DNA from 4 places in the Paenibacillus sp. FSL H7-0756 genome. Region 1 is predicted to be linked to each of the others. Evidence: riboswitches for the same ligand, from Rfam matches in the RefSeq annotation. Region 1 holds a riboswitch; each other region holds the start of a gene.
The links. A riboswitch is a leader RNA that binds a small molecule or an ion and turns the genes downstream of it on or off. The one in region 1 is predicted to bind thiamine pyrophosphate.
Positions count from the first base shown of each region.

Region 1 (8,058 bases):
TAAAGGAAGTTGGATTCGTTCATACCGTTCCCCCGCGTATGATAGATAAAAGGCTGTCCCGGAAGCCGTTACGGCTAGGGGCAGCCTTGTTTTGTTGGCAGGAAATACGTAGGCTTATTGTGAAATGAAACATTGCTGAAGACTAAGATAATGGAGGAATGGAAGGATGAAGGATAAATATAAGACCTCAGTTTGGACATTTCGCAGAAAAATTATGACCACTGTGCTCTCCTGTGTGATCATCCTCTTAATCGCCATCGGGGGCCCGCTCCTTGTGAACAGCGGCGAAACAGCTACCCCTTCTTCCCTGTACAGCGGGTTCATTGTTACTGCATATGCGGCAGACGGCGTCACGGTAGCGGTTCAACCCGATGTCGATTTTCCGCTTGGCCAGTACTCGTTATATATGAGCAGTGTGCCCGGCTTCCCCATCAAGCTTGCTGCTGAAGGTGCAGATACCATTCAGGTACGGGCCACTGAGGGACAATTGCTGTTGTGGAATCCAGCCGACGGTAAGGTGATCCTTCAGAACAGTAAGGCCATTGTTAAGCCTGGGGATACGGTCTACTGGTCTCCTCCTTTAACCGACAAATCCGTTCAAAACACTGTCTCTGACAGCAGTCTAGAGATTACAGCCATCAAGGATAACACCAAGCTGGGCAGCAGCTCGATCCAGGTTCATTCACAAGATCACATCACATACACAGGCAAATTAGTTTATAAAAATGAGGAGCTTTGAAATGGAGTATAAATTACGGCGACGCTTAGGAGCACGCTCCGCAAACGGAATGTTGTTCCAATCGCTCTTGCATCCAGATTTTTTTCATTCCCCTAATCGGTGAAAATCCGGATACAAAGGCGACCGCTCCGCTTCTTCTCCACAATCATTCCGCCCGCTCCGCTGTTTAACAGGGGGAGTTACAAACACAGTTTCAAGTGCACTTCTGCTCTTCATTTACGCTCACCGCCCACTTCACCTTCGCATAAATACAATGTATGCTGTTTTTCACACACGTTCGCTCCATATACCAGCTTGCAGGCACAATGTATACTGTTTTCCACATACATTTAGACCGTGCGCCTGCTTGCGAGCATAATGTATACTGTTTTCCACATACATTGCTCCGTATGCCTCCTTGCGAGAACAATGTATACTGTTTTTAACATACAGTAGCTCATGTACCGTTGTACCAGCCAATTTTATTTGGTTTTAAGCAATCACGCTTCCCCGCTCAACCGGTTGAGGAATTGCAGGGCGCGCGGGTTCTTCGTCTGCTCCAATACTTCCCGGGGGGTTCCCTGCTCCAGAATAACTCCGTTATCCATCAGGATGATCCGGTCGGCCACATCGGCCGCGAATTTCATCTCATGGGTGACGATGACCATCGTCATTCCTTCCCGGGCCAGCTGCTTGATGACCTTCAGCACCTCGCCGACCAGCTCAGGATCAAGCGCCGAGGTCGGCTCATCGAATAGCAGCACCTCCGGCGAGACCGCCATTGCACGTGCTATCGCTACACGCTGCTGCTGGCCGCCGGACAGCTGATGCGGATACGAGTCTGCCTTATCTGCCAGACCCACCTTGTCCAGCAGGGCCAGCGCTTTGCTGCGCGCTTCTTCCTTGGAACGCTTTTGTACCGTGACCTGTCCCTCCATCACATTGCCGAGTGCCGTCATATGCGGGAACAGATTATAGGACTGGAACACCATTCCTGTCTGCTGGCGCAGGGACAGTACGGTACGCTGTGGAATTTTGGCGCCCGGGGTGAAATCCAGCTTAACCGTGTTCAGCGTAAGACTGCCCTTATCGGGGGTCTCCAGCAGGTTGAAGCAGCGCAGCAGTGTGGTTTTGCCGGAGCCGGAAGGTCCGATAATGACCATTACCTGGCCGTGTTCAACGGTGAGATCCACACCTTTTAGCACCTCCAGCGGCCCGAAGGACTTATGTAAATCGCGTATTTCAATCATTCGTGTGCCTCCTTAACCTTAACTGGCCGAATACCGGTCCAGCCGCTTCTCCAAGTTATTCTGCAGCGCAGACAATACAGAGCAGAACAGCAGATAGAACAGCGCCGCTTCGCAATACAGCAACAGAGGTTCATAGGAGGTCGCCACAATCTGCTGGGCTTTTCTGAATATCTCAACATAAGTAATACTGGCCGCAAGCGAAGTATCTTTAACCAGGCTAATAAAAGAATTCGATAACGGCGGAACTGACACACGGGCAGCTTGAGGCAAGATCACCCGGCGCAGTGCCTGCTTCCGGCTCATCCCCACAGAGAACGCGGCTTCCCACTGGCCCTTGTGGATAGACAGAATGGCAGCCCGGACAATCTCCGAGGAATAGGCCCCGACACTGAGCGTGAATCCGATAAGCGCGGCGATGAACGGATCAAGCACAATCCCGGCGGCGGGCAGTCCATAGAAAATAATGAACAGCTGTACCAGCAGCGGCGTTCCCCGGATCACCCAGACATAGAAACGGGCGAACAGCCTCGGAAGCCTCCAGGAGGACAGCCGGGCAAGCGCAGTAATCACCGCCAGCAGCAGCCCCAGAATAAAGGATGCTACCGCAAGGGGAAGGGTAAAAGCCACCCCCGCTTTGAACAGAGGCAGCAGTGAATCGAGAAATATTTGTATTTGGCGGTCATCCATCATTTCGATACGTCAGCGCCAAAATACTTCTCGGAGATCTTAAGGTAGGTTCCATCGCTCTTCATAGCAGTCATCGCTTCGTTCACAGCCTGTACCAGCCCGTCATTCCCTTTCAGGAAGACTGCAGCACTATGCGAGCCTTCGGCAATCTCATCCACCTTCTTGATCTTGACATCCGGTTTCTGCTTCTTCAGGTCGAGGTAGGACAAGCCGTCATTGACGGTAGCATCGATCCGGCCGGAGGTCAGCAGATCAATCGCCTGATTGAAGCCCTCGGTCGATACGATCTCGGCACCGTTGTCTGTGGCGATTTTGCCGAGGTTGCTGGTGAGCGACTGGCCGGCTTTTTTACCCCTCAGATCGGCGAAGGTCTTAATATCCTGATTATCCTCCGGCACGATCAGCACAGCCTTGGAGACAATATACGGATCGGAGAAATCATATTTCACTTTACGCTCATCGGTAATGGAGACTTCATTGAAAATCACATCGAAGCGCTTCGCATCCATCCCGGCAAAAATCCCGTCCCACTGCGTCTCGATGAACTCAGGCTTCACACCCAGGCGCTTGGTCACTTCTTCGGCGATCTCGACATCGAAGCCCGTCAGCTTGCCGTCAGCATCATGGAAGGTGAACGGTGCGTAGGTCCCTTCGGTGCCGATGCGCAGCTTGCCGCTGGCTTTGACGGCCTCCAGGGTGTTCTGCTCCCCGGAAGCTGCACCCTCTGCAGCCGCAGCCGTAGGCTCAGCCCCGGTATTGCCGCCCGTTGCTGTCTTGTCCGTATTGTTGCTTCCGCAAGCCGCAGCCGTGACCATGGTCAGGAGCAGCATAATAGTCAGACTAAGTTTTTTCATTCGATCAATCCCCTCTCGTATCTTCTTTATAGACACCGTATATTGATTTCCATAGCTTAGCTTGCCCCAATTTCTTCTCCTGCATCAGGATCTCCAGAAGAGAAATCAACACAAAAAGCGACTCTCCGGGAAAAGGAGAATCGCTCTCATTGGACTACATAAGCTCTACTTCTATATGGGCATTACTACACGTGCATGATTTCTGGCGTCGCCTGTTCCTTGGAACGTTCAGTTCCGGCATGGCGGCCCCGGCGCAGCAGCAGTCCAAGGACCGCACCGCCAAGCGCGACAAACATCATAATGTGGAACGTGTCCGCGAAGCCCTGAGATAATACGGTTTGCTTAGCCAGCAGCAGCGCTTGCTGTGAAGCGCCTGCGGTGCTTTTCCCGGCAGCCGCCGCCGCTTCCTGCATCTCTATGCCGCGCGCCGTTGTTCTTGCGGTCAGAATGGTAACCAGCGTCGAGACGGCCAGCGAAGTAATTACCTGCTGCATCGAGTTCGTCAGCGAGGTTACCCGGTTCACCAGATGGCTTGGCGCCTTGTTGAGCAGATGCGTGTTCATTGGCATCATCATCATACCCATGCCGGCCCCGCACATGATCAGCGGAAGAATCAAATCGCGGCTCTGCGTGGTAAGATCCACATGGGAATACTGGAATAACGCGCCGGAGACCAGACTGAGGCCGCAGACCACGAGCCAGCGCACACCTATCCGGTCGAACAGTATCCCGGCAATAGGCATCATCAGCCCGGAAGCGATCGCCTGCGGCAGCAGCGTCAGACCGGTATCAAATGCGCCGAAGCCGCGGGCCTGCTGCAGAAATTGCGGGAGCAGGAATAACGCGCCGTATAAGCCGAATTGGGCGATCCATTGCACGATGATTCCTGTCGTGAAATCTACAGATTTCAGAATCCGCAGCTCCAGCAGCGGTGTCTTGGAGCGCAGCTCTGCGATGACAAAAGCGATTAGCGCCACAGCGCCCAGCAGCAGCCCGATCAGCGTTTTCTCGGAGGTCCAGCTCTGAGCGCCTTGGCTAACTCCGTAAGTGAGCGAAGCAAAAGCCAGCGGGCCAAGAACCATACCTAGCTTATCCATGCCGGGCACGCTGTTCTTCGCCGCATTCGGCAGCTTGCGCAGTCCAATCAGCACCGCAATGATGCCAATCGGAATATTAATGAGAAAGATCCAGCGCCAGGAATGGTATTCAACCAGCCAGCCCGACAATACCGGACCAATAGCCGGTGCGAACAGGACGGGAATGCCCATAATGCCCATGACTACGCCAACCTTGCTTTTGGGAGCCAGTCTGTACACATAGGCCATCCCTACAGGGAGCACACAGCCGCCGCCCAGTCCCTGAATGACCCGGAAAACAATCAGCCATTCGGCGCTGCTTGGTGTAGCGCACAGAATCGAGCCTATCGTAAACACAATTACCGCCGTCAGGAAGACTGTCTTGGCCCCGAACCGGTCAGACAGCCAGCCTGACAACGGGATAACTGAAGCCTGGGCCAGCATATATCCGGTAACTACCCACTGCAGCGTATGCAGATCCGTCTTGAAATCCACCACCAGCCTGGACAAGGCTACGTTCATCGCCGTACTGTCCAGCACAACCATAAATACTCCGGCAATAATGGCCAGCAGCGGAACCAGAATGCTGGACAGCCGGAAATCGGCTTCCTGCTTCAAGGTCTGATCCATGTCTCTTCTCCTCCTAAAGCTGTCCGCGTTCTTCATTGACCTGCGGGCAGATTGTTCTATATAATGAGTGAACGGACAACTGTCCGTAAGTGCAATTCATAGTCTACGGACAATTGTCCGTTGTGTCAATTCTTTTCTGAAAGGGGTTCTCATGAAAAAGCCAGACACCGACGCTGCACAGCTCCAGCCGTCAGCTTCGCAAGCCATAGAATCCGCTTCGCCCATGTCCGCCGATCCTTATGTACAGCGGATTCTTGAAGCTGCCCGCCAGTTGTTCACCGAGAGCGGACTTGAGGCGGTCAGCATGTACAGCATTGCCAAGCGGGCAGGCATAGGGCAAGGCTCCCTGTACCGCCGTTTCACAGATAAGGGTGAGATCTGTTCTGCCCTGCTGAAGGGCAGCGCAGACCAATTCCTGTCCGGGCTGGAGCAGCAGGTGGCTGCCAGTGCCGGCGAAGCCCCGGCTCTCGCTCAGCTGCAGAGCAGCATTGAGCAGATTGCCGATTTCATAGAGCAATATGCCGAGTTGCTGAATATGATCAAAGCCGAGTTCACCGGCAAGAAGCAGCTGACCCAGTTTGAGCATCCTTTTTTTCAGCGGCTGGGCGTGATGATGACAGAGCTGCTGGAGCGCGCTGCGGCAGGTGGTGAGATTATTGACATTGATCCGGCCTTTGCGGCCACGGCCTTAATCTCTATCCTCAGTCCCGATCTGTACCTGTATGAGCAGAAGCGGCACCACTCCTCCAAGCTGGACATCTCCAGGGGCATCGTCACTTTGTTCGTGACCGGTCTGGCGAAGCGCTGACCGCCTGCCCTTTACAAGAGGGAAATTTGTGGTATATTAAGTAGCAATTACGAATTCAATAGCAACATTATTCACTAGGGGAGTCGGCCGACTGAGACGGAGCTTAAGCTCCGGACCCTTTGAACCTGATCTGGATCATACCAGCGGAGGGAAGTGGAGCAGAATGTATCAGTGGTTCCCGTCACAGGGCCGCAGCTGACTGTACCTTCCGCCCCATTCATTGCCTCCGGGAATGAATGGGGCTTTTTTTGTGCTCCGCACAGTATCTATACCAATTTCAAGGAGGCTTCGTACATAGTCTTATGATCAATATTAGCAATCTGTCCTATGCCTTCGGGACCGGTTCGTCCCGGACCCCCGTCTTCTCAGAGCTGTCCATGAATGTGCAGCGCGGCGAATTCATCTCTGTCGTAGGCGGAAGCGGATGCGGCAAAAGCACCTTGTTCAAAATCATCGCCGGTCTGCTGGAGCCGGGCAGCGGCAGGATTATGCTGAACGGAGCCGAGTCCTCTGCAGCTGCGAAGAGGCTGGGCAGTGTGGCCTACATGCCCCAGCAGGATCTTCTTCTGCCCTGGCGCACCGTACTGGACAATTGTCTGCTGCCCTGGGAGCTCAAGCGCAGCCGGCCCAAAGCAGCCGCTATTGCCGAGATCCGCACCCTGCTGCGCCGCTTCGGCCTTGACGGGACCGAAGCGGCTTATCCGCAGGAGCTGTCGGGCGGAATGCGGCAGCGCGTGGCGGTCCTCCGCACCGTGGCGGCCGGAAACGACCTGCTGCTGCTCGATGAGCCGTTCGGGGCGCTCGATGCCATTACGAAGCGCTCGCTGCAGCGTTGGCTGCTGGAGTTATGGGCGGAGCTGGACAAAACGGTGCTGTTCATCACCCATGACCTGGAAGAGGCGCTCTTGCTCAGTGACAGAATCTATCTAATGACCGGCAGAGAGGGCAGCGGGATGCAGGAATTCTCAGCCGGTCTCCCCCGTCCGCGTCATCACAGTCTGAACTATGAACCGCAGTTCGCCGCCCTGCGCCAGGAATTGGAGCTGAAGCTATATGAGAACCGCCGCTCCTAGAAGATTGCTCCAGCATTACGGTCCGGCGGCCCTGCTCGCCCTGCTGGCGCTTGCGGTCTGGGAGTCAGTAGCCCGGCTGGGCCTGATTCCTCCCTTCATTCTTCCGGCTCCGTCTGCGATCTGCATGGCTTTGCTGGAGGAACGCCGCTTGTTATTCGGGGTGCATCTGCCTGCTACTCTGCTGGAGGTACTCACAGGCTTCGCATTGTCAGTGATCTGCGGCAGCCTGCTGGGGATCGCCATGCACCTGTTCAGTCCGCTGGCCAAGGCACTGTATCCGCTGCTGATCATCAGCCAGACGGTTCCGCTGATCGCCCTCTCGCCCCTGTTCATCATGTGGTTCGGCTATACCTTGTGGAGCAAGGTCGCCGTTGTCTTCCTGACTGCTTTCTTCCCGGTGGTCATCGGCACCTATGACGGATTGTCCAAGAACACGGACGCTTACCGGGAGCTCCTGCTTACCTACGGCGCGAGCCGCTGGCAGATTCTCGGGAAGGTGGGCGTTCCGCTGGCTTTGCCCTCTTTTTTCTCCGGACTGAAGCTGTCTGCTGTGTACTGTGTGATTGGTGCAACGATCGGGGAATGGCTTGGGGGCAGCCGGGGGCTGGGCTATTTCAGCCGCAGAATGGCCGGGAATCTGCAGAGCGCCAAGATGTTCGCCGCTGTTGTCTTATTATCTCTACTCGGTATCCTGCTGTTTCTGGCAGTCGCCGCACTGGAGAAGATTATTCTGAAGAAAAGAGGACGTTATTCATGATTACTATCCGCTATGCCCGTTATCTGCACCATGCAATTTCAAGGCCAGCCATGCTGCTGTCCGCTCTGCTCCTCTGTATGCTGCCTGTCCTGGCAGGCTGCGCCAATACGAACAATCCGGCGGCCTCCGGCTCCCCGGCTGGTACTGGAGCTGAAGAAGCAGCCCATAAGCTAACGATTATGCTCGACTGGTATCCCAATGCGGT
Region 1 is NZ_JBBOVT010000002.1:1,301,185-1,309,242, forward strand. It holds gene NST04_RS22290 (S-layer homology domain-containing protein) at 1-3, shown strand, start outside; gene NST04_RS22295 (hypothetical protein) at 167-739, shown strand; gene NST04_RS22300 (amino acid ABC transporter ATP-binding protein) at 1,219-1,968, opposite strand; gene NST04_RS22305 (amino acid ABC transporter permease) at 1,987-2,655, opposite strand; gene NST04_RS22310 (amino acid ABC transporter substrate-binding protein) at 2,655-3,509, opposite strand; gene NST04_RS22315 (DHA2 family efflux MFS transporter permease subunit) at 3,695-5,215, opposite strand; gene NST04_RS22320 (TetR/AcrR family transcriptional regulator) at 5,367-6,023, shown strand; TPP riboswitch at 6,090-6,192, shown strand; gene NST04_RS22325 (ABC transporter ATP-binding protein) at 6,326-7,096, shown strand; gene NST04_RS22330 (ABC transporter permease) at 7,077-7,853, shown strand; gene NST04_RS22335 (ABC transporter substrate-binding protein) at 7,850-8,058, shown strand, end outside.

Region 2 (8,058 bases), on a different contig from region 1:
AACGGCCGTCTGCATCCCGCACGGCGAAATAACGGATATAGATGAATTTATCCTTGATGTTGATCCAGAAGTCCTCGGCATCCTTCACCCCGGCCTTGAAGTCAGCCAGCAGCTTCTCCACGACATGCACGCTTTGCGGCGGATGGCAGTTCTGCACCGTGCGGCCGATGACCGCCTTCGTCCGGGCGAAGATCCGTTCCTTGCCATGCGAGAAGTAGCGGACGACATCGTTCTCATCGATAAAGGTGAGATCCACCGGCAGATGATTCATCAGCGTCTCGAGCTGGTGGAGCGAGAGCAGCCCGGTCTCAAACCGGATGAAGCCTTGCGGGGACAGTCCTTCTCCCTCTGCCGCCGGCACCTCTGCACCTTCCGGTTCAGCCGCACGTTCCGGTACCCACACCTGCTCCGGTGCGGCCAGGCAGAAGCCGATCTCATCACTCTCGCGGGCGATCCGGACCCACTCATCCTCAGTCAGCTTATCCAGCGCCATCGGGAGCAGAATATTCTCTTCCTTGAAGATCATCTCGTTGACTTCCTGGATGATCTCCTCCAGCGAGGCGGCAATCTGCTCCGTCTCCCCGTTGAAGCTGCTTAGTGCCTTCTTGGCTTCCTTAATCATGCTGCGGATGCCGTCATCAACCCCCCACATCACTTTGGTAGGGCCGTAGATACCGTACTTCTCCAGGTAAGGGAACAGCAGATTCTCCTTGCGGCTGTAGTGCTTGTCGAGATCCAGCAGCAGGCTTAAGTCCTCCAGCAGCTTATAGATGATCTCATCGCTAGCGTTCTTCTTGAACTTATCCTTGTGCAGCGCGAGCCGGAAGTTGACCAGCCGCTCGATCTCCCGGTTCTCCAGCTTGAAGGTATGCACAGGGTGGCCCGGCTGCTCCTCAGGCTTCGCGGACCGGTGAATCTGCTCAATCGAGCCTTTGAAGATAGCGGTATGCACAGAGCAGAGGCGCTGTACCTCCTCTACCGGAATCCCTTCCTCAGTCATCAGAGAGTGCTCCATTGCGGAGATTTCCGCGACCGTCACATCACCTACCGCCTCTTCAAAACGCGCCTTGACCTCTTCCACACTTTTGCCTGCATGAAGCTCCTTGATGATTTCTCTCAGCATAGCCTGGCGGCGCGTCTGTTCCGGAATATCGACCTCGCGGTTATTAATCAGTTCGCTCATCGTAATCTCCCCTTCTATTCTATAATCTCGAAACCATGCTGCTGAAAGGCCAGCCGAACAGTTTCCAGCTCTATTTTCTTTAATTTCATTCCTTTGGACAGGGTCATGAATCGTCCTGCAGTCTGCAGCATTCCAGGCTTCGCAATATCACGGAACCCCAGCTCCACCATGATCTCAACCACTTCCGGGTGCCTGGTTACCAGCTCAAAGACCGATTCATCCAGCTTCAACGGTTTGCTCATTCTTTTGCACACCTCACTAATGAGAATCCTTCTCAGGTAACAGCTTAGCATAGGGTACGGGGGTGGATTGTGATTGTAATCACTAACTGTAAAAAGACTATCCCCGCAAGCCGCTCAGCTTGGGGGATAGCCTAAGAATATTATGATTCCGCTGTATTAGCAGCTAAGTTACAGTGATTTGCTCCACCCTATGGGAATTACGGATATCATGCGAAATCCGCATGCTGCAGAACTTAGGTCCGCACATCGAACAGAAATGCGCCTGCTTCGCCCCCTCCGCCGGAAGGGTCTCGTCATGATACGCAAGCGCCCTTTCCGGGTCCAGGGAGAGATGGAACTGGTCGCGCCAGCGGAACTCGAACCGCGCCTTGGACAGCGCATTGTCCCGGTCCTGCGCTCCCGGATGCCCCTTGGCGAGGTCTGCGGCATGTGCAGCAATTTTATAGGTAATGACGCCTTCGCGCACATCATTCTTGTCAGGCAGGCCTAAATGCTCCTTAGGGGTAACATAGCACAGCATCGCTGTTCCGAGCCCCCCGATCATCGCTGCTCCGATGGCTGAAGTGATGTGATCATAGCCGGGTGCAATATCTGTAGTCAGCGGCCCGAGCGTATAGAAAGGAGCCTCCCGGCAAATCTCAAGCTGCTTGTCCATATTCTCCTTAATTTTGTGCAGCGGCACATGCCCCGGACCTTCGACCATGACCTGAACATCGTGCTTCCAGGCTAGTAGCGTCAGTTCTCCCAGCGTCTCCAGCTCGGCGAACTGAGCCTCGTCATTGGCATCGGCGATAGAGCCGGGACGCAGGCCATCCCCCAGTGAGAAGGCCACATCATATGTCTTCATAATCTCACATATGTCTTCGAAGTGTGTGTACAGGAAGTTCTCCTGCTGATGGGCCAGGCACCAGGCCGCCATAATCGATCCGCCCCGGGAGACGATACCGGTCATTCTCCGGGCAGTGAGCGGAATATAGCGCCGCAGCACCCCTGCATGAATAGTGAAGTAATCCACCCCCTGCTCCGCCTGTTCAATCAGGGTGTCACGGTAGAGCTCCCAGGTTAAGTTCTCGGCAATGCCATTCACCTTCTCCAGCGCCTGGTATAAGGGCACTGTACCGACCGGCACAGGAGAATTGCGGATAATCCACTCCCGGGTGGTATGGATCTTGGAGCCGGTGGAGAGATCCATAATGGTGTCAGCCCCCCAGCGGGTTGCCCAGCGCATCTTCTCCACTTCCTCTTCTATGGAAGAAGTGACCGCAGAATTTCCGATGTTCGCATTGATCTTCACCAGGAAGTTACGGCCGATAATCATCGGCTCGCTCTCCGGGTGATTGATATTGGCCGGAATAATAGCACGGCCCGCAGCCACCTCATCCCTTACGAACTCCGGCCGGGTATTCTCCCGGATCGCAATATACTCCATTTCCGGTGTGATGCTCCCTTGCCTTGCATAATGCAGCTGGGTCACATTACCGCCTGCATAGGCCCGCCGGGGATTCCTGCTCAGTCCTGGACAAGCTTCCGCAGCTGCCCCTTCTCTGCGGATTCCGTTATCCTCCGGCCGGACCGCCCTTCCGGTGTATTCCTCCGAATCACCACGCTCCGCGATCCAGCTTGAACGGTGCGGCGGCAGCCCTCTCCGAATGTCCGTCTCCTCCGCGGCATCCGTATAAATACCGCTTGTGTCATAGACACGCAGCGGAGCATTCTCCTCTTCCCCGGCAACGCCTTCGGTTCTGCTGAGGCTGATCTCCCGCATCGGAACCCGGATATCCGTGCGTGAGCCCTCCACATACACTTTACGGCTGGCGGGGAATCCGGACAGATCTACCTCGCCGTTCTTCATTATTTCTGGCATTCTAATCTCCTCCTATTGGCTCTAATGAGCTTTTCAGATAAGATTTCACGCAGCAGACTGAGCTGAAGAATCTATAGATTCTTACAAATCAAAAAGCCGCTCCACCTGGAGCGGCTTTATTAAAGGAACAGCCAAATAAGACTGTATTCAAAAAAAGTCCGACTCCACTTTCCTACGCTGGTATAATCCAGATCAGGTTCAAGGGTCCGGAAATTCAATTTTCCCGTCTCAGCCTATTCAGGCTCCCCTAGTGGGTATCTTATCTAATTAAATACATTTTACCTGTGCGGGTAATTCTTGTAAACCCGTTATTTGTCCAGCGATTCGCTCCAGTCGTGCACCATCGTGCCTTCCAGGAACTTCTCGGCATCCATGGCGGCCATACAGCCGGTTCCCGCTGCTGATATCGCTTGACGGTAACGGGTATCCTGCACATCGCCGCAGGCGAATACACCAGGGATATTGGTCTCGGTGGTACCCGGGTTCACCACGATATAGCCGTTAGCATCCGTATTAATCTGCCCGCCCAAGAAGGCTGTGTTCGGCGTGTGTCCAATGGCTACGAACACACCGTCTGCCTCTACCAGCTCTGTCAGACCTGTCTCATTATTAAGCACCGTAAGACCCTTCACTCCGGTCTCTCCTACCGTTACTTCCACCGGGGTGCGGTTCAAAGCCCAGGTTACCTTGCTGTTATCACGCGCCCGGTCCTGCATGATCTTCGAGGCACGCAGCTCGGGACGGCGGTGAACCAGCGTTACGCTGGACGCAAAGCGGGTCAGGAAGCTGGCTTCCTCCATGGCGGAGTCTCCGCCGCCGACGACGACAATCTTTTTATTACGGAAAAAGAAGCCGTCACAGGTCGCACAGGTGCTGACCCCGCGTCCCACATTCTCCTGCTCGCCCGGGATGCCCAGATATCTTGCAGAAGCCCCGGTTGAAATAATAACCGACTCTGCTTCCAGTACACCCATCCCGTCCACGGTTACTTTGAACGGGCGCTGTGAGAAGTCCACCGACTCCACCCAGCCGTTCTTGAATTCAGCGCCGAAGCGTTCCGCCTGCTTGCGCATATTGTCCATCAGGTCAGGACCCAGAATCCCTTCAGGGAAGCCTGGAAAGTTCTCCACTTCTGTCGTCGTTGTCAGCTGTCCTCCCGGCTGCAAGCCTTCAATTACCAGCGGGCTCAGGTTCGCACGCGCCAGATAAATCGCGGCTGTCAGCCCGGCCGGGCCTGTTCCGATTACAATCGTTTTGTACATTACATTGGCCTCCTTACAAGTGGTGTGTGTCTTAGAACAACAATGGCTTCAAATACGGGTAGTGGACGGCGTTAAGCCGCCGGTTCCGGGCAGTATCCCCTTGGGTCCGGGAGCAGCCACAGGCTCCTGCTCTTCACCCGGCGAGCTGCCGGCTTCATTCAGGTTCTCCCCGATCAGCCGCTGGAGGCTGAACAATGCTGCCTCCTGCAGGCGGTCCTCCTGCAGCGGCTCCTGCTCCAGAACTCCGCGCAGCACCTCGGACATCTCCTCGTCCTCAATCCAGCGCAGCGCCTCGGTCACCTGGAGCTTCGTAGCGGAATCGCCGTAGCGTAGCGCCCAGAAGAACGAGGCGCGCAGCAGCGGATTATTCCGCACTTCTTCAGTGAACCTGCCTGTATTGCCCTTCCACTGCTTCAGCTGCTCCTGGAAGGGCAGCTGATAATTATAGCTGACAGTAGGCATCGGATGTCCTTCTGCCCGGACCTGCTGGAGCTGGGACAGGAAGAACGCCGGGACAGCGGAAGCAGGGTCCAGCTTGGCTGCCTGTCTCCAGCAGCGCAGCGCCTCATCATGTCTTCCGCTATTGCTTGCCGCCGCCGCACAGTAATGATACAGGCCGGCGTCTCCGGCGACCTCCTCATCCTTCAGCAGACGGCGGAAATGGCTGTAAGCGGCGGTATGCCGGCCGAGGATACCCATAGTTGTAGCCATTTTGAAAACATGCTCCTGATGGAACGGCACCGTTGCTTCAAGCATCCCCAGCAGCGTCTCAAGCTGCTCCTTGTCCCCTGCATACTGCAGGAAGATGGCCATATTGCACAGAGCGTGCAGATTGCCGGGGTCCTGCTTCAGCACCTCATTCAGACATTCCTTCGCCTTGGCAAACCGGCCCATATAGAAATGGGCGAGTGCCAGATTATTATGCGCAGCCAAAAAATCCGGAGTGCTCGCAGTGATCTCCTCCAGCAGCTCTACAGCCTGAGGAAACTTGCCCTCCTCCAGCAGACTGCGCGCCCGGTCATGCTCTACAACTCCCTCACGGCTGCGGATACGCACCAGCGGAGCAGGCCGATTCAGCTCATATTGCAGGAGCTCCATCAGTTCTTCGGATTCGGTCATGAACTCGCCGTCTGCATCCTCTTCCAAGTAAATGACCAGCGAACGCTCCGCCTCTTCAAAGCTTTCCATATTAGCGAAGTTATTAGCCATATAGAAATGGCATTCCGTCATAGCGGGGTCGATCTTCTCCAAAACATGGATAAGAATCTCGTTAGATGCGGTATAATTGCCCATCTCAGATAATATACCCGCCATATTGCAATGATTCACCGGATTATCCGGCTCATATTCAACAGCTTTGCGAAAATTTCTTAATGCCTTATCATATTGAAAGCGGTCCAGCGACCGAACGGCTCTTTCAAAGAAAAAATTGGCATCCAGAGTGACCGGAATGATATTACTGTTCTCCGCGACATTCTCTGAAGTTCTCTCAATCATGGAAGCAAGGCACCTCCCTTTTGTCAGCTTCCCTAGCCTTACACCTTACCTGATCGTTTCCATTTATGGTCTCGGCTGTCTTCTTCACACAGTATACCACATGTGGCAACGAGATTCTCAATCTCAAGAGAGTGCTGACGGGAGGGAAAAGCTCAAGTGGAAACGGCTTTGCTGTCCTTTCAGGGACGGCACCCGTTTCAGCGAGAAATAGAAGGATTGGTTATCGTCATCTCATTCACAAAAAAAAGACGCGGGAGTTAAATCCCTGCGTCTCTAAACAGCTTATCTATGGAACCGCCCTCGATGATAATACGCGTGGCTTCAGCCAGCATGGGGGCTACCGAAAGCACTGCGAATCTGCTGGAATGCTCGTCCGGCAGGGCAATGGAATCGGTAATGACAATCTCGTCGATATTGGGATGGTCCATCCGCGCAAGCGCATCTCCGGAGAACAGTCCGTGTGTAGCACAGACGATGCTGTTCCGCGCACCCCGCTCCTTCAGGCCCTCCACCACATTGACGATAGTCGTTCCCGTATCAATAAGATCCTCGATAATGATCGGCGTCCTGCCTTCCACATCACCAATGACATGGGTGATCACCGATTCATTATGAGCCGGACGCTTCTTGATCATGATAGCGAACGGCGAATCCAGACGGCTGGCCAGCTTCTCCGCCATGGATGCGCGTCCCGCATCCGGGGAGACCACGACCAGATCAGTAAGACCCTTCACCTTCAGATAACCGCTGATCAGATCAAGTGCGGTCAGATGATCGACCGGAATATTGAAGAATCCCTGTATGGCTGCGGCATGCAGATCAATGGTAATTACGCGCGTTGCACCGGCGGTGGTCAGCACATCCGCTACCATTTTGGCCGAGATCGGCTCACGCGGTGCAGATTTGCGCTCCTGCCGGGCGTACCCGTAATAAGGAACGATAATATTCACCGTTCTGGCCGATGCACGCTTGGCGGCATCAATCATGACCAGCAGCTCTACAAACAGCTCGTTAATCGGATGAGCCAGGGATTGCACCAAAAATACGTCGCAGTTCCGGATGCTCTCTTCATAATGCACATAAATCTCGCCGCTTTTGAAACGGGTCAGCTTGATCTGGCCAAGCGGAGCACCAAGGCGCTCCGCAATATCAGCGGCAAGCTTCGGATTCGACGAACCGGAAAAAATCCGTAATTGATGATGCATAGTACCCTCCTGGGATTATAATTTATAATGCTAACGGCACATTGGTACGGCGGCGTCCTTCAAAGACGGCCAGTTCGCGGAAGCCGGTGCGCCAGAGCATGTCCCGGGCCTCTGGTAAGCCGTCTCCCAGCTTCATGGGATCATGCGCATCAGAACCAACCGTGAGCGGAATGCCCAGCGCAAGCGCCTGGACGAGCACATGCTCTGCCGGGAACATCTCGGCGCAAGGCTTGGTCAGCCCGGAAGCATTCAGCTCCATGGCGATTCCGCTGCGGGCGATGACCTTCAGCGTATCCAGCTCAAGCGCTCTGGCCTCGGCCAGGCCCTCCGGCGTCCGGGGGCCGTAACCGAACCTTTTGATGACGTCCATATGTCCTATAATATCATATAATCCCGATAACGCCGACTTCTGTACAGCATCATAATAACGGCGGTATACCGCCATTACATCCTGGCCTTCCCAGCCATGGGTCTGCCGGTGGTCGGTAATATCCCATTCTCCCAGGAAATGCACCGAACCAATCAGGTAATCCCATGGATAAGGTGCCAAAAGCTCGCGGATCTGTTCCTCATATCCCTCAATATAATCCGCCTCCAGCCCGACCCGCAGCTCAATCTTGCCCCGGTAGCGTTCCTTCAGCGTCAGGCATTCCTCCACATATCGCGGAAGCTCCGCAAGAGGCATAGCCATCTCGGGATAGTAGTGGTCCGGATCGACATGGATTAGCGGCAGATGATCCGACAGCCCGAGCTGCTCAAGCCCCAGAGCGATGCCCCGCTGCACATACTCCTCCAGCTTCCCGAC
Region 2 is NZ_JBBOVT010000001.1:650,250-658,307, forward strand. It holds gene NST04_RS02775 (DUF438 domain-containing protein) at 1-1,183, opposite strand, end outside; gene NST04_RS02780 (DUF1858 domain-containing protein) at 1,198-1,425, opposite strand; gene thiC (phosphomethylpyrimidine synthase ThiC) at 1,589-3,289, opposite strand; TPP riboswitch at 3,442-3,548, opposite strand; gene trxB (thioredoxin-disulfide reductase) at 3,598-4,551, opposite strand; gene NST04_RS02795 (tetratricopeptide repeat protein) at 4,600-6,048, opposite strand; gene NST04_RS02800 (ribose-phosphate diphosphokinase) at 6,306-7,253, opposite strand; gene hisJ (histidinol-phosphatase HisJ) at 7,276-8,058, opposite strand, start outside.
Region 2: another riboswitch for thiamine pyrophosphate. It lies ahead of thiC (phosphomethylpyrimidine synthase ThiC); the one in region 1 lies ahead of NST04_RS22325 (ABC transporter ATP-binding protein).

Region 3 (8,058 bases), on a different contig from region 1:
AAGGGCGGAGCTTCAGCTCCCCTTGATCCTCTATCGGGTCGATGTCAGCACAGTCAACACAGTTTATGGCAATCCCCTCCGCCTCATGATGTCGATAACCTGAGGTCATTATAGCATGATTCCTCTGCCACAATCAGGAGAGAAGCAGCAGAAAGGGCCTCCTATGGACCATGAAGTCCCTAAGAGGCCCGGGTCGCCGGACTATATTGTACGTAGGCTTAGGCGGAACTCATCCGCTACCGGTAACGCCACCTTTTGCCGGAGACAGCTACTTAAGATTGCCATACCCCATGCTCGCCGTTCTTGCCCATATATTCAATCCGTGAAGGTGACAGCTCAAGAATGACATAATCAGGATCATCCGGCCCCTTAAACCATTTCTCCAGGGACTCATTCCATACCTTAGAGCGCAAGCTGTCGTCCTTCGTTACAGCAACCGTGGCTTCAATCTCCAGTACATCCTTGCCGCCGCCCTGTTCATAGCCGAGCAGCAGAGCAGCATTCGGATTATCCTGAAGCTCTTCTACCTTATGAGTCTTGCGGTTAGTTGCCAGATAGATGGACAGCCCGTCATGAAATACTGCCATGTAACGCACCTTAGGCTTGTTACCGGCTTCAATCGTGCCGAAGGAACCGAACCTGTTGTCGTCCAGCACCTGTATGATTGTTTTCTCCAGCTCTTTGTTGTCCATTAACGTCACAGCTCCCTTCAAATTCATGTGAATATAAGTTTATATATTCACGTCCGCGGTTTGGATTTATGATTAACCTGTGCCTAATATAGTGTACCCTTCCCGTTCATTCTGAATCCTGCCATCTGCTCATAAATTGATTCATAAGGAGTCTTATCCTTGAAAAAACTAATCTGGATCGGCTGTCTCTCCTATTTCGTAATCGGCCTCGCCCATGTCGTCCTGGGCTCCATTCTGCCAGTGCTGCTCCAGCATTATGACCGCAGCTACAGTGCAGGGGGCGAGCTGATCTTCAGCCAATTCGCGGGCTTCCTGGCCGGCGTACTGGTCTCGCCGCTGCTGAACCGGCGGTTCGGCAAGCGCGGCGGCATTATGATTGCCACCGGCCTGCTGCTGTGCGCCGAGATTGCTTATGCCTTCCTCCCGCCCTGGGGCTGGATGTACGTCATTGCCGTAGCCGCAGGGTTCGGCTTCGGGATGATCGAAGCCGTCATCGGCACGATTATTATAGCCGCAGTCACCGAAGGAACAGCGGTTGCCATGAGCCGGCTGGAGGTGCTGTTCGGTGTCGGGGCGCTGCTCATGCCGCTGGCGGCCAGTCCGCTGATTGCCGCAGGGCAGTGGAGGCTGGCCTTCCTGATCGTTGCCGCCTTCTCCCTCCTCTCGCTGCTCTTCTGGGCGAAGAGCAGATTCGGCCCGCTGGACAGCGCGCTGGATGAGCGGCCCCCCCGCCCTAACCGCGCTGCGGCAACAGGAACCGCCAGAAGATTGTCCTTGCCCTACAAGGGCAAGCAGTGGGTCGTGCTTGGCTTGTTCATTCTGTTCTTCTTTCTCTATGTAGGCACTGAGATGAGTCTGGTGAACTTCATGCCGGCGATCTTCATTGCCAAGCTGGGCATGAGCGAAGCTTCGGCAGCGCTCACAGTCACCTTCTTCTGGCTCGCCATGTCAGCGGGCAGACTGTTCGCCGGTGTTATCGCCGAGCGGATTTCCTACCGCATCTATGTGCTCGTCAGCTGCTTTGCCGCTTTGCTGCTGCTTATCATTTTCCCGTACGCCGGTCACCGGCTTGCCGCCTTTGCGATCATTCTGCTGCTTGGCCTGTTCATGTCCGGCATCTTCTCGATCGCACTGGTCTTCTCCAGCAAGCTCCTGCCCGGCGCAGAAGAATCGACGCCCAGCATTATGATCGCCTCCGGCGGAATTGGCGGCGCGGTGCTGCCGCTGCTGACCGGCTGGTCCATGGATCATCTGCAGATCGCCCAGACCTCGGGACTTTTGGCCGCTTTTGCCGCCTTATTATTTCTGTTAAGTGTGACCGCCTGGAGAATCGGGTAATTGGAACTGACAAGGTTCATATTCTGCGAATAAGGATGGAATTCATATATGGCTGAACTGCTGGCTGAACTGCAATCCGAGCCCACTCTGCATACCGCCTTGCTGCAATTCATTTTCCCCTTCTCGATCAAGCCTGGGCAGGATAAAGAGCTGATAGCAAGTCTGCAGAAGGACGGGTTTACGCGTTTTTTTCTCGACAACAAGGAACTGGAGAATGCCTATTACGGAGAAGGCTACTGCGTGTCCCATGAGAAAATGGAGCGCAGCTATCTGCCGTTTGCCGCTCATGTGCTGTTTCCGCGTGAGAAGGACAGCGATTCCTTCCGCCGCTTTTCCCGGGTAAACGATCTGCAGTGCCGGCTGGAAATGCTCTTCCAGTCTGTTGATTTCCGGATTCTGTCCACCGATGTGTTCCTCTGTCCGTTTGAGCTGGGCTTTCTGACTATAAGAGTGGCTATCGAGGAGGAGAACCTTCCCTTCAGCACCGTGCTGGAATTCGCCGACCGGTTCCGTACATTGGAGGATGTGTGTCATCAGGATAAACATACCTTTATCCATTGTCAGGAGAAGTCCTTCGGCCGGGTGGAGGATTTCGTGTTCAAGAATCTCGTCTCCGGCCTAGAGCCGTTTCTCGACCCGGCCGAAATTGATGGCGCGTATTTCGAGACCCTGCCCTTTTTCGTAGATGAACGGATGCTGGTGCAGGCCTTCTATGGCTTCAACCGTGAGGAAAACCTGGATGAGATCAGTGTCAGGCTGCGCTACCGTGCCTCCCAGCTGGATGGGCTGAATCTGGAGGGCAGGCCTTTTACCAGCGCGAGTGATCCTGAGTATATCGAGCAGTACACCCGTGAGCATTGCTATAACCGCTGGGGGCCGGACACCTATTATATGACGAACGAGCAGACCTTCTGCTGCCTGAGCCGGGCGAAGCCCGATATTGCCACGGAGCTGGCCAACCAGATGTACGGAGAGTATTATTATGGGCTGCTGCTGAGTATATTTCATAAAATCGTACTGCTGAAGCTCGCCAATCTGCATTCCCGGCTGCGCATCAACCACGATTACGACGAGATCGAGAATCTGATCTTTCTGATCAACAAATTCTCGGCCAAATTCTACTTCCTGGAGCTGATTTCGCAGTCGCAGGGGCGGGAGATTTTTTTTCAGCTGCGTAAGGTGTATGGCAATGATGCCCTGTTCGATGAGGTGAAAATGACCCTGAATGACCTGTTCCAGTATCAGGACAAATTCCAGGCCAAACGGCGGGATACGCTCCTGATGGTGCTCACCGTGTTTACGGTCATCAGCGGGATTTACGGGATGAATCAGGTGATCGAGGATCTGAAGGGACAGATCGACTGGAGCAAAATGCTGGAGTACTCCGCGTTCGAGTATCTGGCTCTGTTCCTGACCTTCTCCGGGATCACCGTCAGTGTCGGCTTAACGCTGAGAGAGATCTGGAACGGCATCCGCAGCCGCCGCAAGAAGCGGCATTATACGAGGGATTAAGACACATCCGAATAGATAAACAAAAAAACAGCGATGCTTCCGCCAGGGGAGTATCGCTGTTTTTTGGTACGCATTCAGAGATCTTGTGAGTGATTTGTCTGCCATCAAGCGTAGTAACCAGTAGTTAGACATAATCAGCACTAGCTTCCACCTGAGGGATGGGAAGAATTACCGGAGGTTCATATGACACCTAAAGACTATGACAGCCTCTCCTGGCCCGGCAGGTTCAGCAGAGGAGATAAGCAGGCACTTGCCGATGCTATGGATTACTATGGAACGGATGTGCTTAGGCTGGTCAAGCGCATTCTGGGCGGCTGCGGGCGGGCAGAGGATGCTGAGGAATGTGTCAGTGATGTATTCTTAGCTGCCTGGAACAACATCGGACAGTACGATCCTGATCGGGCCTCATTCCGCACATGGATTCTAATCCTTGCCAAATATAAGGCGCTGAATCTGCGGCGTAAATTACAGCCCGGGCTTGATCAGACGATGGGCGAGGCAGCCATCCCCGTCCGGAGCAGCAGCAACACCGAGCAGGAAATTCTGCGGCGTGAGGCAGCGGAAGAACTGCTGCACCATATCAAGCAGCTTCAGGAGCCGGACCGCAGCCTGTTTCTGCGCCGGTATTATCTCTATGAGAGTCTGGATGAACTGGCTGAGGCTTTTGACTTAACGAAAAAAGCTGTAGAGAACCGGCTGTACCGGTGCCGAACCATTCTGAAGCAAACTCTGCAGCAGACTAAACCAAACAGAGAGGAGGACTTAGGCCATGAAGAAAGAGTTGACCACCGGTGAGCAGGAGCTGTTCGATCAGCTCGATGCGCTGGAGTTCAGTGAAGCGGAGCTGGCCTTGAACACGCTGACCGCCGAGCCTCAATCAGCCGCTCCATCGGAAGAGGAGCTTGAAGCCATAAGCAGAATCAAAGTGCGCACCTTGTCCCGGACCGGGACCGCTCCTGACGTACAGCGCCGCTTGCCTTCCGTCCGCAGAAGCCGCCGGCAGGCTTATACCGGAGTTGCCGCAGCCCTTCTGCTTGGCGCAGGGCTGGTGTTCACTTCGCCCAGCGTCCAGGCGGGCCTGAAGCAAGTGTTCAGCTTCTTGCCCGGCCTTCACACCGTAGTGGAGAATAGTCCCGACAGCCCGTTATATGTGCTGAAGAAGCCTTTCACCGCTGCTGTAGGTCGGGGTGAACTGACTGTCAACGCTATCCTTGTGCAAGAGAACCGCGCAACCATTAATCTTCGGGGGCAGAAGACTCGCATTATTAATGAATTTCAGGCAGACATCGGAGGAACCCGCTATACCTTCATGTTCAATTCGCGAACTTCCTCTGGAGGTCTCGACTGGGATGCAAGCTACAGCGCTCTTCTTCCCCATGATCTCACTTTACAGGCTGAAGAAGCGGTAACCTTATACATTAATAGCACGGTCATTGGACCGCTTGTCCTGGGGCCGCCGCAGACCGCCGATGACCTGCAGCAGCTCGGGGTCAGCGATGTCCAGCAGGATGTGCGGATTTCCGCTTTTCCGGTACGGCTGGGTGATGGGCTTGTCCGTGTTGAACTGGTCCCGGCTCTTCAGAAAACCGCATCCGCTGCATCTTCTTATACACTAGAGCCGCTAATGCCCTGGAATGGCACCTATGTCGAGAATGCAGCAGGAGTAAAAGTCTCTACCGAGCACTCTCCATCCTCTATAGGCTACTATTCTGAGCTCTTGTTCCGTGAACAGAAGGAAGCCGGAGGACATCCTTATACAGTCGTCATCCCTTACATCGAGGTATCCGATCAGGAAGCCGTCTCCCAGAAAGTTACCCTGCCGCTGCCCGCTATCGGAGAGAGCAGAACGCTGGATATTACTGCTGAGATCGCCGGATATCCGGTAGACTTCACCCGCATCACCCGCAGCAGTGAGACAGAGGTCAATGTAGATATAGACTTGAAATTTAACCCGGCGGGGGCAAAGTCACTTACCCATTTCTCTGTCAGCTATCCGGGCTCTAAGGAGCCTTATTCCTTTGGGTGGGAGGAGAGTGAAGGCACACCGCGTGTCATGAAGACTCTTAACCTGATTACAGAGCCGGGCGCGGATAAGCTGCGTTTTATACTTTCGAAGCCCATTTTTATATGGAAAGGTCCCTGGACTCTGCCGCTCAAACTGGAGGATTAAGACAGAGAGGGTGGACAACGGCGGGGCTGCCGTCTATAATACACCGTAAGAACATAGCAATACCTGTGAACTTTATAGAACCAGGGGTGCTGGAATTGGCCGGCTGAGATTGTATCCCACAAGATACTGACCCTTATACCTGATCTGGATAATGCCAGCGTAGGAATCTTCATTCGGCACAGTGCCTTAAGCGGTACTGCAGCTGAAGTCCCCTCACGCAAGTCACTGGCGTCCCGATCATCGGGACGCTTTTTTGATTCTAAGGATGTACAGGAATAAGGTTTCTGTAAGCTCTGAAGACCAGGGGTTGCTGGAAGGAGAGAGAAAGAGAAATGGGAGTCAAAAAAACAGTCACACTACTGCTCAGCTCCATGCTGCTGCTCACCGTAGCGGGCTGTGGCGGAGGGAACAACAGCGGCAATGCGGGGGCCAGCGCACCTGCTGCCGGGAACAGCACGGCTGCACCTGATGCAACCGCAGCCGCACCCACGGATGCACCTAAGGCTCTGACCCCGGTCAAGATTGCCCTGGACTGGACACCGAACACGAATCATACCGGCCTGTATGCTGCCAAGGAGTTGGGCTATTACGCGGAGGAAGGTCTTGATGTGCAGATTGTACAGCCTGGCGCTGCCGGGTCCGATACGATGGTCACTTCCGGCGAAGCTCAGTTCGGCATAAGTGCCCAGGAAGCCCTAACCCTGGCCCGGCTGCAGGATGTGCCGCTGGTGTCGATTGCTGCAATCATTCAGCATAATACCTCCGGTTTCGCGGCTCCGAAGGACCGCAATATTAAGACGCCGAAGGATTTCGAAGGCAAAACCTACGGAGGCTGGGGCTCCCCTGCGGAGCAGGCTGCCATGAAAGCCATCATGGACCCCGAAGGCGGGGATGTCTCCAAGGTGAAGCTGGTGAATATCGGCGAAGCGGACTTTTTCACAGCCGTGAAGCGGGATATTGACTTTGCCTGGATCTTCTATGCGTGGACCGGGGTAGAGGCCGAGCTGCGCGGCGAGCCGCTGGATATGCTGTATCTGAAGGATTACGCTCCGCAGCTGGATTACTACACCCCGGTGCTAACCACTAGCGAGAAGGAAATCGCCCAGCACCCTGAAGTGGTGAAGGCCTTCCTTAAGGCTACGTCCAAGGGATATCAGTACGCGATCGATAACCCGGAAGAAGCCGCGACGGTCTTGTCCGATGCTGTACCTGATCTGGACCCCAAGCTGGTGCTGGCCAGCCAGAAATGGCTTAGCCCGAAATACAAGGACGACGCCCCGCGCTGGGGCGAGCAGAAGCTTGAAATCTGGAAGAATTACGCCGACTGGATGTACGGCCTGAAGCTGCTGGATAAGCCGCTGGATGCGGAGAGCACGTTTACGAATGAATTTTTGCCGGAATCATAATCAACCCGCATAGCGGGAATCTTATACTTAACTTGAGAGGAAGGATTCATCATGGCTAATACATTGCTCAGCATTCAGGTCATTCCCAAGACACCGAACAACGAGGATTCTATCCCTTATGTGGACAAGGCCATTGAGGTCATTCAGAAATCAGGCGTGAAGCATCAGGTGAATCCGCTGGAGACCACGATGGAAGGCGAGCTGTCCGAGCTGCTGGATATTGTGCGTGACATGCATGAGGCGCTGATCGCCTCCGGCAGCCCGAGTGTCATCTCACAGATCAAGATCGCCCATAATCCGGGCGGCATCAGCATGGATAAGCTGACCGAGAAATACCGGCCGTGAGAAGCACCTGGAAGCTAGTGTGGCCGCCCTTTGTGGCGGTCCTCTTTTTTGTCGGGATATGGCAGTTATCGGTTATGCTGTTCGACATCCCAGCCTACCAGCTGCCCAGCCCCGCAGATATCGCGCGTGAGTCGAAGAACAATGCCTCCGGGATCTGGGAGCACACCGCCGCCACGCTGCGGCTGACCCTGATCGGCTTCCCGGTCGGCACAGGCATCGGCCTGCTCACCGCCTTGCTGCTGCATCTGCTGCCCTGGGTCAAGCGGGCGATCTATCCGCTGCTGATCCTCAGCCAAAATGTGCCCTCCATTGCGCTGGCCCCGCTGCTGATTATCTGGTTCGGGTTCGGCCTGCTGCCCAAAATCATCCTGATCACCCTCGTCTGCTTCTTCCCTGTAGCTGTTGCAGCCATGGGCGGGCTGGCCCAAAGCGACCGGGTGATGATGAATTATATGAAGATGGCCGGTGCGGGCAAGTGGCAGATCTTCACCCGGCTGGAGCTTCCCGGCTCCCTGCCCTCCCTGTTCTCCGGGCTCAAAATATCCGCCACCTATGCGGTGATGGGTGCAGTGGTGGCCGAATGGATCGGCGCCGA
Region 3 is NZ_JBBOVT010000001.1:324,850-332,907, forward strand. It holds gene NST04_RS01415 (EAL domain-containing protein) at 1-109, opposite strand, end outside; gene NST04_RS01420 (pyridoxamine 5'-phosphate oxidase family protein) at 273-692, opposite strand; gene NST04_RS01425 (MFS transporter) at 852-2,030, shown strand; gene NST04_RS01430 (hypothetical protein) at 2,079-3,542, shown strand; gene NST04_RS01435 (sigma-70 family RNA polymerase sigma factor) at 3,726-4,337, shown strand; gene NST04_RS01440 (hypothetical protein) at 4,312-5,712, shown strand; TPP riboswitch at 5,785-5,895, shown strand; gene NST04_RS01445 (ABC transporter substrate-binding protein) at 6,045-7,118, shown strand; gene NST04_RS01450 (thiamine-binding protein) at 7,170-7,463, shown strand; gene NST04_RS01455 (ABC transporter permease) at 7,460-8,058, shown strand, end outside.
Region 3: another riboswitch for thiamine pyrophosphate. It lies ahead of NST04_RS01445 (ABC transporter substrate-binding protein); the one in region 1 lies ahead of NST04_RS22325 (ABC transporter ATP-binding protein).

Region 4 (8,058 bases), on a different contig from region 1:
CGTCCGGCTTTGCCGAGTCCCTCCAGCTCTGCCGGAAGGCTGTACTGGATGTTCTTATTCTCGCAGCCGCCGCCCTTCAGAATCAGCCGGACATCAATACTCTCTTCCTCCCACTGCTCGAAGTGAATCACCGGAGTCCCTGCCCCCAGATTATCCCCGCTGTTCTCGCCGGTTAGCGAATCCACGGAATTGGGCCGCAGCTTGCCGTTCTTCGTAGCGCGGATAATCGCGCTGTGAATATCCTTCTTCATCTCTATCTGATTCACGCCCACCGGCGTATGGATTATAAAAGTCGGCATCCCCGTATCCTGGCAGATCGGCGATATTTGCTGCTCCGCCATTCCGATATTCTGCGCTATCGTGGTCAGTGCCAGTCCGGAGCGTGTTGCCCGGTCTTCCAGTGCGCGCCCTCTGGCCACCGCCCGGCGCACATCACCCGGCAGGTTCGTGGAGGTCTCTACAATCAAATTATAAATGCTCTCTTCAAAATGCTGCATCTTCATTCAGTCTCCTCTCCATCTGGTTCAAGCGGCCCTAACTCTGGTACAATTAGTTACTATAATAGCACATTAAGCTGCTCATGAAAGGGGTTACCTCAAAATTGAACTACCATTTCTCCGCCTATCTCTACCGGCTGCAATATATCCAGCGCTGGAGCCTCATGCGCAGCACCGCCCCGGAGAACGTGGCGCAGCATTCGTTCCAGGTCGCCTTGCTGGCGCATATGCTGTGCACCATTGGCAATGCCCATTTCGGCCGGTCGCTGAACGCCGACCGTGCATCCACGATGGCGCTGTTCCACGACGCCACCGAGGTCTTCACCGGCGATATCGCCACGCCGGTGAAGCATAACAACTCGCGTCTGCTGTCCAGCTTCCGCGAGATGGAGCAGGTGGCCGCCGACCGGCTGGCGGCCATGATCCCGCCGGAGCTGAGCGCAGTCTACACGCCGCTCCTGCAGCCCCATACCAGCCCGCCCGGCTCCGAGGATGCCGGACTGCTCCGCTACGTCAAAGCAGCGGATGTGCTGGACGCTTACCTGAAATGCGTCTGGGAGGTCGCCGCAGGCAACCGCGAATTCGCCGCCGCCCGGGAGCAGACCGCCGCGAAGCTGCATGTGCTGGAGATGCCTGAGATGGAGTATTTCCTTAAACACATGGCTCCGGGCTTCGAGATGTCGCTGGATGAGCTGTCTTCCAGCGCGAGTCAGGGGCAGTCTGCCGGGCAGCCTGAATCTATAGAGTAGGTAGAGTATGGCATTCGCATACATTTGACCCGCGCACCTCGCGCTGGCACATTGTATTCGGTTTTCCACACACAATCGGCCCGCTTACCTTCGCCCAAGCACATTGTGTTCAGTTTTTCGCATACATTTGGCCTACACGCCTCACGCCAGCAAATTGTATTCGGTTTTTCGCATACATCCGGCCCACGGCCTTCGTGGTAGAAGGAGAAGTCAGCACGCGAAGCCTACAACGCTTATACAATGCAAATAACCCGCCATGAGGCGGGTTATTTGCATATGGTCAGGTTACGTTAGGTACGATTAGTCTGGTCAGTTGAGTTAGTCTCAGTTTTCTAGTCAGGTTAAGTTAAACACGATTAGTCTAGTCAGTCTAAGTTCATTCAGTTAGTCAGGGCAGTTTAACTTACATCCAGTTTAGTCACCTTAAACTAAGCCACATCAGCTTACCTACCTCACGCCAAGCGGTCAGACAGGATATCCCAGTCCTTGAATACCGGCTGGAGTCCTTGCGAGCGCAGCATCTCGGCTATCTCGGCCACGCTGCGGTTGTCCGAGATTTCAAACTGCGGGGTGCCCCCTTCGAGGGAATGTCCGCCCACTTCGGTGGATACCCCGGCGGACATCTTCGTGATGCCGAGCTGGACCAGATGATCGCGCAGAGCGGCAGGCTCGCGTGTGGACAGTGAGATGCCGGAGCGCGGCAGGAACAGGCGGTAGGCCAGGATGATCTGCACCAGCGCCCGGTCGGTTACGTCGCTTGCGGGGTTGAATTCGCCTAAGTAAGGCCGGAATCTGGGAATCGACAGCCCGATTTCGCATTCCGGGTACTTATCCTGCAGATACCTCGCATGCAGCGCAGTCGCCAGCGCCTCCTGCCGCCATTCGTACATGCCGAGCAGGGCCCCGATATTCACTGAACGAAAGCCCGCTTGGCAGCCCCGCTCGGGAGCGTCCAGCCGGTTGCGGTAGACGCGTTTGGGTCCTTTTACATGCAGCGCTCGATAAGTCTCCTGGTGGTAGACCTCCTGGTAGAGCGTCAGACCGTCCACGCCGGCTTCCCGGAGTTCAGCATATTCGGCTGTCGAGAGCGGATTCACTTCAATGCTGACAGAGGAAAAATAGCGGCGCAGCACATTCACGCAGTCCCTCACATAACCGGCCGGGCTGTCTCTCCGGGATTCCCCGGTCAGGATCAGAATATGGCGCAGGCCCGTGGCTGCGATGGTCTCTGCTTCCCGGGCGACCTCCTCCAGCGTCAGTTTTTTGCGCGGAAAATCATAGATAGAACTGAAGCTGCAATACGTGCAGTGATTCACGCAGAAATCTGCAAGATACATCGGGGTAAACAGCTGCATCACATGGCCGAAATGCGTACGCGTCAACCGGTGCGCCTTATGTGCCATCTCCTCCAGATAAGGCTCCGCTGCCGGTGACAGCAGGGCCATCAGCCCTTCTTCATCCACCTGCTCTGCACGAAGCGCGCGCTTCACATCCTCTGCCGTATAACGGCTCCATAGCGTCCCGTAAGGAAGCTGCTCCAGCCGGGCCATCGTCTCATAAAAGCTCATAACCGTTCCTCTCCTCCCTATTCCATCTGTCAGGCCAAGAATCCGGTCAACGGTGAAGAGGCTGCCGCCGTCTCCTCCACAGGGCCCAGTCCGGCGAGATAAGCTTTGCGCCCGGCGGATACCGCATCACGGAAGGCTTCTGCCATCAGCAGCGGATCTGAGGCGGTGGCAATCGCTGTATTGAGCAGGACCGCAGCAGCGCCCATCTCCATCGCCTCAGCCGCCTCGGACGGTCTGCCGATTCCGGCATCCACGATCACCGGCAGATCCGTCTCGGAGATCAGAATCCGGATCAGCTCCTTGGTCTGCAGCCCGCGGTTGGACCCGATCGGTGCCCCTAGCGGCATCACAGCCGCAGCCCCCGCTGCCTTCAGCCGCAGGGCAGCGGACAGATCAGGACTCATGTACGGAAGCACCACGAAGCCCTCTGCTGCAAGGATCTCGGTCGCCCGGATGGTCTCCATGTTATCCGGCAGCAAGTATTTCTGGTCATTGATGACCTCAATCTTCACCCAGTTTCCCAGCCCCGCCGATCTCGCCAGCCGGGCAATACGTACCGCCTCTTCTGCGGTGCGCGCACCAGAGGTATTAGGCAGTAAAGTCATATGGGATGGAATATGGCTGACAATATTGTCACTGCTCTCCGGGTCCACCCGGCGCAGGGCAACGGTAATGACCTGTGAGCCTGAGCGCGTAATGACCTCGGGAATAAGAGTGTTACGGCTGTATTTTCCGGTGCCAATGAATAGTCTGCTGGTTAGAGTCACGCCGCCAATCATCAATGGATCTTGCATCTTAACGCCTCCTGGGATAAGTCTTTGTGTTCAGCCTCCGCCTACAAAATGAACCAGCTCAATCCGGTCCCCTTCATTCAGTAACGTATCGCCATAAACCTCTCTTCCGGCAAGCTCGCCGTTCAGCTCGACAATGACCAGCTTCCCGGCCCACTCGGGCCGGGCCAGCAGATCCGCCAGCGTCCGGCAGCTCTCTTCCACCCTCTGGCGGGTACCGTTAACGGTCACAATCATGCCTGTTCACCTCCTGCTGTGCCTTTTACTTGATCCATATCATGGGTTACAAGACTGCTCTGCCGCCCTGTGAACCGCTTCCCTATAAGCACGGGCTGCTGCCACCGGGTCAGGAGCTCCGCAGATCCCCGACATGACAGCAATGCCAGCCGCCCCTTGGGCCAGCACCGCTCCGGCATTGCCCGGGGTAATCCCTCCGAGCGCAATCAGCGGTATGCGGCTCCAGCGGACAGCCTCGGCCAGCTGCTCCAGTCCGCGTGCCTGCTGTCCGGGCTTGCAGGCCGTAGGGAACACATGCCCGTAGAGGCAGAAGTCTGCTCCCTGCCTTCCAGCTTCCGCCGCCTCTTCCTGCGAGTGGACCGATCTGCCGATCCGCAGGCCCGGTGCAAGGCCGCGCACTGCGGCTGGCGGGAGGCTATGCCAGGCTAACTGTACACCGCCTGCCCCGGCGGCCAGGGCAACATCGATCCTATCATTAATGACCAGCTTCGATGGCGGTACTCCGGCCTGAAGCATCTGCTGCGCCGCCGCCAGCAGTTCGCGGGCGGGCATGGATTTTTCGCGGAGCTGGATATAATCCACCATAGAATGCACCGCCGCGGCCCATTCAGCCAGCGCTTCAGGCGGTAGCCGCCCATCCGAGACCGCATGAATTTCGTACAACGACCTTCCCCTCCCGTCTGTTCCAGCTCACTCTGCACCACTCCACAACACAAAAAAGACCGCCCCCCGTAAAGGAAGCAGTCTGGAATAGAAACAGGAATACCGGCACTTGCCGTATACCCCCGCTGCAATATTCGTTCTCCACTTCCCTACGCTGGTATAAACCAGATCAGGTTCAAAGGGTCCAGGCAACTACGCCCGTCTCAGCCTTGCGGCACCCCTAGTGATCGTTCTATGCGGTTGTTTCGTCTTGCTTGTTGTATATTAGCATATTATTCCTCTTAGGGCTATTCTTTCGTAGATTTTACTTCAATTACAAAAACCACAGATGAACTCCCTTCTGAAAATTTACCATCCTCGGTTGTCCAGAATGCTGATATGCCATAGTAATAAACGCCTTGTTCTTTTGGAGCATTAAAAGAGCCGTTCTGCAATGGAATTTGCACTTCTTTATCATCGGCAAATTGCTGAACGGTTAACCCGCCGGGTGCCGGTTTATAAGTAAAAGCAACATGGATCCCCCCCTCAGGTTCTATAACAGTGGGAGTAACCCCCTGTACCATGGATTGTCCTCCTATATAATCCGCACATCCTAATTTCCCCCAGCAATAGCTGCTTTGGGTAACCGGAATTTGGGTTTTCCCGGAAGTAACAAGGGGTAGCGGCGGTGATTCCTGTGTAATTCTAACCCCAATGCTTTTTGCCTTTCCTTCCAATCTTGTATTTGCCACAAGTCTCCCTGCAAAAGGAGTCAAGTAAATGAACACTACCAGAAAAACAAAAATCCCCGCTGCAGATAGAATGAATCCTTTTTTTCTAAGCATCCCAATCCCCTTTTCATATCCAATTAACTAAATAGACGGAAATATATTGTAATAGTTACAAGCGCAGAAAAAAAGCCTGCCGGCAAGCGGTTAGGCTTTTTTAAAAATAGAATTTATATGTTGCACACAAATCTGCATCCAGATCTTATTCTACACCCATCAGCCGTTGACAACCTCGCCGCCGTTCACATGCATCACCTGTCCGCTCACATAGGAGGAATCGTCCGAGGCCAGGTATACATAAGCCGGTGCCAGCTCTTCAGGCTGTCCCGGGCGCTTCATCGGCTGGGTGCCGCCGAACTCACTGACCTTCTTCGCGTCAAAGGTTGACGGAATCAGCGGGGTCCAGATCGGTCCAGGCGCTACCGCGTTCACGCGGATGCCTTTATCGGCCAGATTCATCGACAGCGAACGGGTGAAGCTGAGAATCGCTCCCTTGGTGGACGAATAGTCCAGCAGCTGCGGGCTGCCGCGATACGCCGTGATGGAGGTGGTGTTTATGATCGTAGCACCTTTTTTAAGATGAGGCATGGCTGCCTTGGTCAGATAGAACATGGAGAAAATATTCGTCCGGAACGTACGCTCCAGCTGCTCTGCCGTAATGTCCTCAATCTTATCCTGCGGATGCTGCTCTGCCGCGTTGTTGATCAGAATGTCGAGCTTGCCGAGTCCTTCAACGGTTTGACGAATCAGGCTCTGACAGAAGCATTCGTCCCCAATATCCCCGGCGATCAGAATGCATGTTCTGCCCTCCTGCTCCACCTGGCGCTTGGTCTCTTCCGCATCCTCATGCTCGTTCAAGTAGGAGATCACTACATCCGCTCCCTCCTTGGCAAAATGAACGGCAACCGCACGCCCGATCCCGCTGTCGCCTCCGGTAATGAGCGCGGCCTTGCCCAGCAGCTTGCCTGCTGCCTTATACGCCGGTGTCTCAAACTCCGGGAGCGGGTTCATCTCACTCTCAATTCCCGGGCGTTGATCCTGTACCTGCGGGGGCAGGGTTTTGACAGGTTGTTTGTTAGTGTCTGGCATAATCCATTCTCCTTTCGCTGTCCACAGTAATGTTGATTAATCATGTTAGCATGGCTTAAGGTCTGGTGTTTATGCATCAGGCAGTGTGCCTGCTTGGCTGTACGTTATGTTACTTACCACACTTGGCAGCCGCCCAAACAACCAATCTTCATTCACCGGCACCTGTTGCGGAACGATAGTACGGTAAGCAACGAACGTTTCCAAAAAGAATATTATCTATATCCGCTAGGGGGAAAGCCCTATACTTTGTGAGGAAAGACAACTACCTTAACGGAGAGGACGCTTCCACCATGGGAAATGAGCGCATCTTGCTGGTGAACGGAACGGTAATCGATGGAACCGGACGGCCGCCGCTGCATCATACAAACATTGAGATTGTTAATGGCCGCTTCGGCACCATAACACAGCAAAGTGACATTAACGGGAGATCCGGGCCTGACTCCGCAACTAAAGTGATCGACCTGGAGGGTCTGTTCGTTTTGCCGGGGTTCATTCACACCCATGCCCATACAAGCTTCAAGTACATACAGAATGAGCCGCTGCACGGATATCATACGGAATATTTGGCCGCGTGCCTTGCAGAAGGAATTACTACGATCCGCGATGAGGGAATGACTACGGCAGCATCGATTGACGATGTAGTCACACATACGCGGCAGCTGGAGAGCGGTGCTTTTCCCAGAATTCTTACGTCTGGCAAGGTCTTCACGGCTCCAGGCGGTTACGGTGGTCAGGAACCTATCGGCGTAGAGAGTGTGGATGAGGCGCGGCTTAAGGTCCGTGAAGTCCTGGAACAAGGAATACATTTCATCAAAACAGCGCTGGAAGACGGCTACGATCCTGCTACCGCCGGACTGCCCCAGCTGAATCAGGAGATTCTTGAAGCGATCTGCCGGGAGGCCCGGAGCATGGGCACTTACGTATCTGCTCATGTTACAAGTGCGCGCAATCTTCAGATTCTGGTGGATGCTGGGATCAGCGATGCTGCGCATATGATTTACGACCGGCTGGACGATCAACTGATAAGGCAAATGGTGAGCAGGAGCATCCGAATCGTCCCCACACTCACCGTACTCCAGATGTTCCAGGACAAATTCGGAGCGCCGCTGCTGGAGCAAGGCCTGGATAATCTCTGGAGATTTATTCAGGCGGGCGGGGAGATTGGCCTGGGGGATGATTTTATCGAAGAAGCTCCTCCGTGGTACAGAGCCGGTATGCCGTGGAAAGAGATCCAGCTGTTAGGACAAGCCGGCCTCTCCCCGATGCAGATTATTATGGCCGCCACTTCATCCGGTGCCAAAATCTGTAAGCTGGATCATGAACTCGGTACCATTGAGACAGGCAAGAGGGCCGATCTGTTGGTCGTCGGGGGAGATCCGCTGGCGGATATTAATAACCTGCGTCAGGTCATATGCGTAATGAAAGACGGCAAGATCGTATCGAAATCATACTAGCAGGAGGTTTTGCAAAATGAACGCAAGAATCACATTATCTCCGGTCACCCCGGACGATATCGATTTCATCACAGATCTGGAGACCAGCACCTCGCTCTGGCCCTTCGAGGATATGATTCCAACCGACAAGGAGGCCGTCCGGAAGACTGTGGCGGAACAAATCCATAGCGACTGGCACAAACAATTCGTGATCCGGCTCGCCTCCCCGGAGGCAACCCCTGTAGGGGAAGTGCATATACACTG
Region 4 is NZ_JBBOVT010000003.1:1,632,898-1,640,955, reverse strand. It holds gene NST04_RS32935 (fumarate hydratase) at 1-497, opposite strand, end outside; gene yfbR (5'-deoxynucleotidase) at 602-1,246, shown strand; gene thiH (2-iminoacetate synthase ThiH) at 1,699-2,814, opposite strand; gene NST04_RS32920 (thiazole synthase) at 2,844-3,608, opposite strand; gene thiS (sulfur carrier protein ThiS) at 3,639-3,842, opposite strand; gene NST04_RS32910 (thiamine phosphate synthase) at 3,882-4,505, opposite strand; TPP riboswitch at 4,635-4,737, opposite strand; gene NST04_RS32905 (hypothetical protein) at 4,793-5,329, opposite strand; gene NST04_RS32900 (SDR family oxidoreductase) at 5,489-6,361, opposite strand; gene NST04_RS32895 (amidohydrolase family protein) at 6,652-7,815, shown strand; gene NST04_RS32890 (GNAT family N-acetyltransferase) at 7,832-8,058, shown strand, end outside.
Region 4: another riboswitch for thiamine pyrophosphate. It lies ahead of NST04_RS32910 (thiamine phosphate synthase); the one in region 1 lies ahead of NST04_RS22325 (ABC transporter ATP-binding protein).